2 regions of the Calidifontimicrobium sp. SYSU G02091 genome follow, and region 2 is predicted to be linked to the other one. Evidence: predicted binding sites of a transcription regulator. Region 2 holds the regulator's gene; the other holds the start of a gene.
What was found. The regulator FNR, encoded in region 2, switches genes on or off when oxygen is low (the NO sensors DNR and NnrR bind a similar motif). The targets are predictions, from matches to a motif close to TTGATNNNNATCAA.

Region 1 (3,400 bases), on a different contig from region 2:
GGCTGTAGTCGCTGAACGTCAGGAACGTGCCGCCGTACGGGATGTAGCCGCCGTGCAGCGCGACGCCGTTCATCACGGCAGCCATGCCGAACTCGCGCACGCCGTAGTTGATGTGGCGGCCGCCGTTGGGCCGGCCGTCGGCGTCGAAGCGCAGCGCCGGCGTGCTCGACGTGTTCGTCAGGTTCGATCCGGTCAGGTCGGCGCTGCCGCCGAGCAGCTCGGGCAGCGCCTTCGTGAACGCCTCGAGCGCGATCTGGCTCGCCTTGCGCGTGGCCACCGTCTCGGCCTTCGTGTGCGCCGCCACCGCCGCGTCGACGGCGACCTGCGCGAAGTTCGCCGGCAGCCGCCCGGCCATGCGGCGCTCGAACTCGGCGGCGAGTTCGGGGTGCGCCGCGCGGTAGGCGACGAAGCGCTGCTCCCACGCCGTCTGCGCCGCCGCGCCGCACGCCTTGGCGTCCCAGGCCTCGTAGACCGCCTCGGGGATCACGAACGGCTCGTGCGGCCAGCCCAGCGCCTCACGCGTGAGCCTGACCTCCTCGGCGCCAAGCGCCTCGCCATGCGCCTTCGCGCTGCCGGCGCGGTTGGGCGAGCCCTTGCCGATCGTCGTCTTCGCGACGATCAGCGTCGGCTTGCCGCACGGCGTCTTGGCCTCGGCGATCGCGGCGTCCATCGCGGCGACGTCGTGGCCGTCGACGGGCCCGATCACGCGCCAGCCGTAGCCGGCGAAGCGCAGCGCGACGTCGTCGACGTACCACGGCGCGACCGGCCCGTCGATGCTGATGCCGTTGTCGTCGTAGATCACGGCCAGCTTGTCGAGCTTCCACGCGCCGGCCAGCGCGCAGGCCTCGTGGCTGATGCCTTCCATCAGGCAGCCGTCGCCGGCGAAGACCCAGGTGCGGTGGTCGACGACGTCATGGCCGGGACGGTTGAACTCGGCGGCGAGCAGCTTCTCGGCCAGCGCCATGCCCACCGCGTTGGCCAGCCCCTGGCCGAGCGGGCCGGTCGTCGTCTCGACCCCCGGCGTGACGCCGACCTCGGGGTGCCCCGGCGTCTTGCTGTGCAGCTGGCGGAAGTGGCGCAGCTCGCTCATCGGCAGGTCGTAGCCCGTGAGGTGCAGCAGCGCGTACAGCAGCATCGAGCCGTGGCCGTTGGACAGCACGAAGCGGTCGCGGTCGGCCCAGTGCGGGTCGAGCGGGTTGTGCTTCAGGTGCCGGCCCCACAGCGCGACGGCGATCTCGGCCATGCCCATCGGCGCGCCGGGGTGGCCCGAGTGCGCCTGCTGCACGGCGTCCATCGCCAGCACGCGGATCGCGTCGGCCATCAGCTTGTCGGTGGCCGCGGCCACGCGGGAGGGGTCGAGGACGGAAGACATGGGCGGCGGGCCGACGGCGGATGCGGGAAAAGCCGGATTCTAGGAGCGCGCCCCGGGTCGACCGGCGCGCAGCACGGCGGCGCGCAAAGCCCGCATCGTGTGGCCCCGCGGGCGCACCGGGCTTGACATGGCTCAATCCTTGCGCGCCGGGCCGTGCGATGCTGCACCCGCTGCCGGAGGCCCGGCGACGGAGAGCGACGATGCGACCCCTGACGCTGACCGTGATCGAACAGGAGCACCAGGCACTGTCGGCGATGCTGCGTTCGATGAGCCTGCTGCTCGCGCAGGCACGGCGCGAGCAGCGCCTGCCCGACTTCGACGTGCTGCGCGCGATGCTGTTCTACGTCGACGAGTTTCCCGAGCGGCGGCACCACCCGAAGGAAAGCGAGCTGCTGTTCCCGAAGCTGCGTGCGCGTGCGCCCGAGATCGCGCCGGTGCTCGAGCGGCTCGACGCCGACCACGCGCGCGGCGAGAAGGCGATCCGCGACCTCGAGCACGCGCTGCTCGCATTCGAGGTGATGGGCGAGAGCCGCCGCGACGCGTTCGAGCAGGCGCTGGCGCGCTACCTCGACTTCTACCTGCAGCACATGGCGCTCGAGGAGCACGAGGTGCTGCCGGCGGCGCGGCGCACGCTGACCGAGGCCGACTGGGCCGAGCTCGACGCCGCATTCGCCGCCAACCGCGACCCGCTGACGGGCCACGAGCCGAGCGACGAGTACCGCCCGCTGTTCCAGCGCATCGTCAACCACGCGCCGGCGCCGATCGGGCTGGGCTGACGGCGCCCCTACCCTACACTGACGGCGTGTCGACGCCGCCGCCCACCGCGCTGATCCTAGCCGCCGGCCGCGGCGAGCGCATGCGTCCGCTGACCGACGCCACGCCCAAGCCGCTGCTGCGCGTGCGCGGCAAGCGGCTGATCGAGTGGCACCTCGAGGCGCTCGCGCGCGCCGGCGTGCGCGAGGTCGTCATCAACACGGCGTGGCTCGAGGAGCAGTTCCCGGCCGCGCTCGGCGACGGCGCGCGCTGGGGCCTGTCGATCCGCTACTCGACGGAAGGGCGCGACCACGGCGGCGCGCTCGAGACCGCCGGCGGCATGAAGAAGGCGCGGCGGTGGCTGTCGGACCCGTTCTGGGTCGTCTCGGGCGACGTGCACGTGCCCGACTTCGGCTTCGACGCGACGCTCGTCGACGACGTCGTCGCGAGCGGCCAGTGGGCGCGGCTGTGGCTGGTCGACAACCCGCCGCACCACCCGCAAGGCGACTTCGGCATCCGCGACGGTCTGGCCGACCGCGACGCGCGGCCGCGGCTGACCTGGAGCAGCATCGGCCTGTTCCGCCACACGTTCGTCGACGAACTGATGGCCACGCTGCCCGTCGGCACGAAGGCACCGCTGCGCCCCTACCTCGAGGCCGCGATCGACCGCCGCCGCCTCGGCGCCGAGCGTCACGCCGGGCGCTGGACCGATGTCGGCACGCCCGAGCGACTGGCCGACCTCGACGCCGCGGGCGGCTGAAGGCCGGGCCGGCGTTGTCGCCCGCACGGATCGACAATGCACCGATGACACCGCAGCCCCGCCCTCCCGACGCCCCGTTGCGGCTGGCCGTGATCGGCGCCGGCCCCGCGGGGCTGGCGCTGGCGCTGCGCGCGGCGCAGGCGCTGCCGCGCTGGCACGTCTCGCTGTTCGACGCGCGCCGCGTCGAACACGACGTCGCGCGCGACCCGCGCACGATCGCGCTGTCGCTGGGCAGCGTGCAGCTGCTGCGCCGGTTGGGCGCGTGGCCGGCCGCCGCCGCGCAGCCGATCGTCGAGGTGCACGTGTCGCAGGCCCCGCCGACGCTCACGCTGCCTTGGGGCGACGCGCGCGCGGCCGAGGTGCGCATCCGCGCCGCCGACGAGGCGGTGCCGATGCTCGGCGCCGTGCTGCCGTACGGCACCCTCGTCGCGCCGATGCAGGCGGCGTGGTTCGCGCACGCGCAGCGCGAGCCGCAGCGGCTGGCCACGCGCTTCGGCACGCCGGTGGCCGCGATC
Region 2 (3,400 bases):
CTGCCGGCCGGTCCACAGCAGCCACACGCCGAGTCCCAGCGCGGCGGCGTGGACGAGCGTCCACAGCGGCCGCAGCGCCGGCGACCACGCGGCGAGCGTGGCCAGCGCGCCGACACTGCCGGCCGCGATGGCGCCGCCGGCGGCGTAGCCCAGCAGCCGCCCGAGATGCAGCGCCAGCAGCGCGCGCTGCGGCCGTGCACCACCACAGCGCCCGGCGATCCCGGTGCAGGCCGCGCCGCACATCGCCACGCAGTGCGGCGAGCCGGCCAGGCCCATCAGCAGCGCACTGAGCGCGAGCGCCGTGTCCACGCGAAGTCAGATGATGCGCGAGAAGCGCTCGCGCGTGCGGTCGGCCTGCAGGTAGCGGTCGAACACCATCGCGATGCCACGCACGAAGTACCAGCCCAGCGGCGTCACGTCGATGCCGCGCCCCTCCAGCCGCACCAGGCCCATCTCGGCCAGCGGCCGCAGCTGCTCGAGCTCCGGTGCGAAGTACTCCTCCATGCGGATCAGATGCGCGAGATCGATCGACTCGAAGTCGACACGCCCCTGGCACATCAGCGCCATGATAACGGCACGGCGCACGAGGTCGTCGCGGCTGAGCGCCAGGCCGCGCTCGGTCGCGAACTGCCGCTGGCGCATCGCGTCGTAGTACTGGTCCAGCGTCTTGACGTTCTGGCTGTAGGTCGCGCCGATGCGGCCGATCGCCGACACGCCCAGGCCGATCAGGTCGCAGTCCGGCTGCGTGCTGTAACCTTGGAAGTTGCGGTGCAGCCGCCCCTGCCGCTTGGCCACCGCGAGCGAGTCGCCCGGCAGCGCGAAGTGGTCCATCCCGATGTAGGTGTAGCCGTGGCCGAGGAAGCCGCGGATCGCGGTGCCGAGCATCGCGACGCGATCGGCCGCCGACGGCAGGTCGTGCGCGTCGATGCGCCGCTGCGGCTTGAAGCGCTGCGGCAGGTGCGCATAGGCGTACAGCGCGATGCGGTCCGGGCGCAGCTCGCCGACCTGCGCGACGGTGCGCGCCAGCGACGCCGGCGTTTGCTTCGGCAGGCCGTAGATCAGGTCGACGTTGGTCGACTCGAAGCCCAGCGCGCGGGCGCTGGCCATCAGGTCGCGCACCATCTCGAACGACTGCACGCGGTGCACCGCCTTCTGCACCTCGGGGTCGAAGTCCTGCACGCCGAAGCTGATGCGGTTGAACCCCAGCCCGGCCAGGTGCCGCAGCCGCTCGTCGGTCACGGTGCGCGGATCGACCTCGATCGACACCTCGGCACCCGGCACGATGCGAAACGCCCGCCGCAGCGAGTCCATCAGCGCCGCGATCTCGGCGTCGCTGAGGAAGGTCGGCGAGCCGCCGCCGAAGTGCAGCTGCGACACCGACTGCCGCGCGCCGAGTGCCTGCACGTGCAGGTCGATCTCGACATCGAGCGCGGCGAGGTACTCCGCGGCGCGCTCGTGGTGGCGCGTGATGACCTTGTTGCACGCGCAGTAGTAGCACACCGACTCGCAGAACGGGATGTGCAGGTACACCGACAGCGGCGGCGTGCCGCCGACGGTGGCCCCCAGCGCACGCTGCTGCAGCGCCTGCGCGTACGCGGCCGAGCCAAAGGCCTCGACGAAGCGGTCGGCAGTCGGGTACGAGGTGTAGCGCGGCCCGGGCTTGTCCAGACGCGCAAGCATCGCCTGCGTCAGCACCGGCGGCGCGACGTTCTCCTCGACCTTTGGGGCATCCATCGTGGCTGCCACTGTGCCTGACTCCGGTGCCTGCGGCTTTGACCATCGTCAAGTCCAACGCGCCCGGGGTCTCGGCCGAAATCGGGGCGATTGAGACATATCATGTGCCCAGGAAGTTCACGGCGGCGGCGCCCCTGCGGCCGTCGCCGGTGCCTCGCAGTCTTTGTCGACGACCGATCCATGACCACCCTGCCGCCGATCCGCCCCGAAGCGTTCAAGGTCGCCTGTTCGAGCTGCAACCTGCGCGAGCTGTGCCTGCCCGTCGGGTTGAACCGCGACGACCTCGAGCACCTCGACTCCCTCGTCGCGACGCGGCGCAGCGTCGCGCGCGGCGACACGCTGTTCCGCAGCGGCGACCCGTTCCAGTCGCTGTACGCCGTGCGCACCGGCTTCTTCAAGACCTGCGTGACGGCCGAGGACGGCCGCGACCAGGTCACCGGCTTCCAGATGGCCGGCGAGCTGCTCGGGCTCGACGGCATCAGCACCGACCGCCACAGCGTCGATGCCGTGGCGCTCGAGGACTCGCAGGTCTGCGTGATCCCGTACCACGAGCTGGAGACGCTGTCGCGCGAGTTCACGAACCTGCAGCACCAGTTCCACCGCATCATGAGCCGCGAGATCGTGCGCGATCACGGTGTGATGCTGCTGCTGGGCAGCATGCGCGCCGAGGAACGGCTCGCGGCCTTCCTGCTCAATCTCACGCAGCGGCTGCAGGCGCGCGGCTTCTCCGGCTCGTCGATGATCCTGCGCATGACGCGCGAGGAGATCGGCAGCTACCTCGGGCTCAAGCTCGAGACGGTCAGCCGCACGTTCTCGAAGTTCCAGGAAGAAGGCCTGCTCGAAGTCAAGCAGCGGCAGATCCGCATCCTCGACGCAGCCGGCCTGCAGAAGATCGTCAACGGCGCGTCGTGCTGAGCGTGGCGGCGGCCTCCTGCCCGGCGCGCTGAACCGCGATCAGCTCAGGCCACGCGCATTGATCTCCTGCGCCGAGCAGGTCAGCAGCTGGCTGATGAATCCGGCCGCGGCGATCACGGCCCAGAAGATGAAGAACGTCACCGTGTAGACGGCCAGCGCGGGCCACTCGATCGGCGCGCCGCCGAACCAGTGCAGGCTCAGCGGATCGACGACGGCGAAGACCAGCGTCTCCAGCACCCCGGCCATCAGGAACGCCGGCCACAGCACCGTCAGCAGGCGCTGCGCGCGGGCCGGCGCCTCGGCGGGCCGAGGGGTCTGCGGCGGCGTCACCGCATCCACGGGTCAGTCTCCTGCCGCGGCCGTGGCGGCGTGGTTGCGCGCCTGGATCGCCGGCGTCATCGCGTCGGGCACCACCACCGACGTGCGGCCAGACCGCGCCGACGTGTCGAGGACCGGGTCGGCGCCGCGCACCGCGATGACGGCGGTGGCGATGCCGGCGACGACGACCGCCAGCGGCCCGCCGATCACGAGCCAGACCATGCCGACGCGCCACCACGGTGTCGGGGACTTCGCGCTCGAAGAAGGGTTCATCTCGATGGGCTCCTGGCGGGATTCGGGCGGTGCCACGGGTGTCAGCGCGGCACGATGAAGGTCGATTTTTCCACCACGCGCGCGGCGGCGTCGCCGTCCTGCGCGAGGCGCTCGATGCTGAACTCGAGCGGGTGTGCACCCGGGCCCAGTGCCTGCGCGG

Region 1: the regulator FNR is predicted to act here: its motif matches at 1,495-1,508, upstream of MOJ79_RS15840 (hemerythrin domain-containing protein).

What each region holds. Positions count from the first base shown of each region.
Region 1 covers NZ_JALBGB010000032.1:11,507-14,906, reverse strand. The annotation lists gene tkt (transketolase) at 1-1,372, opposite strand, end outside; gene MOJ79_RS15840 (hemerythrin domain-containing protein) at 1,573-2,148, shown strand; gene murU (N-acetylmuramate alpha-1-phosphate uridylyltransferase MurU) at 2,175-2,885, shown strand; gene MOJ79_RS15830 (FAD-dependent monooxygenase) at 2,930-3,400, shown strand, end outside.
Region 2 covers NZ_JALBGB010000004.1:114,806-118,205, reverse strand. The annotation lists gene MOJ79_RS04400 (urease accessory protein UreH domain-containing protein) at 1-309, opposite strand, end outside; gene hemN (oxygen-independent coproporphyrinogen III oxidase) at 316-1,734, opposite strand; gene fnr (fumarate/nitrate reduction transcriptional regulator Fnr) at 1,915-2,649, shown strand; gene MOJ79_RS04385 (hypothetical protein) at 2,689-2,988, opposite strand; gene MOJ79_RS04380 (hypothetical protein) at 2,992-3,240, opposite strand; gene ccoG (cytochrome c oxidase accessory protein CcoG) at 3,282-3,400, opposite strand, start outside.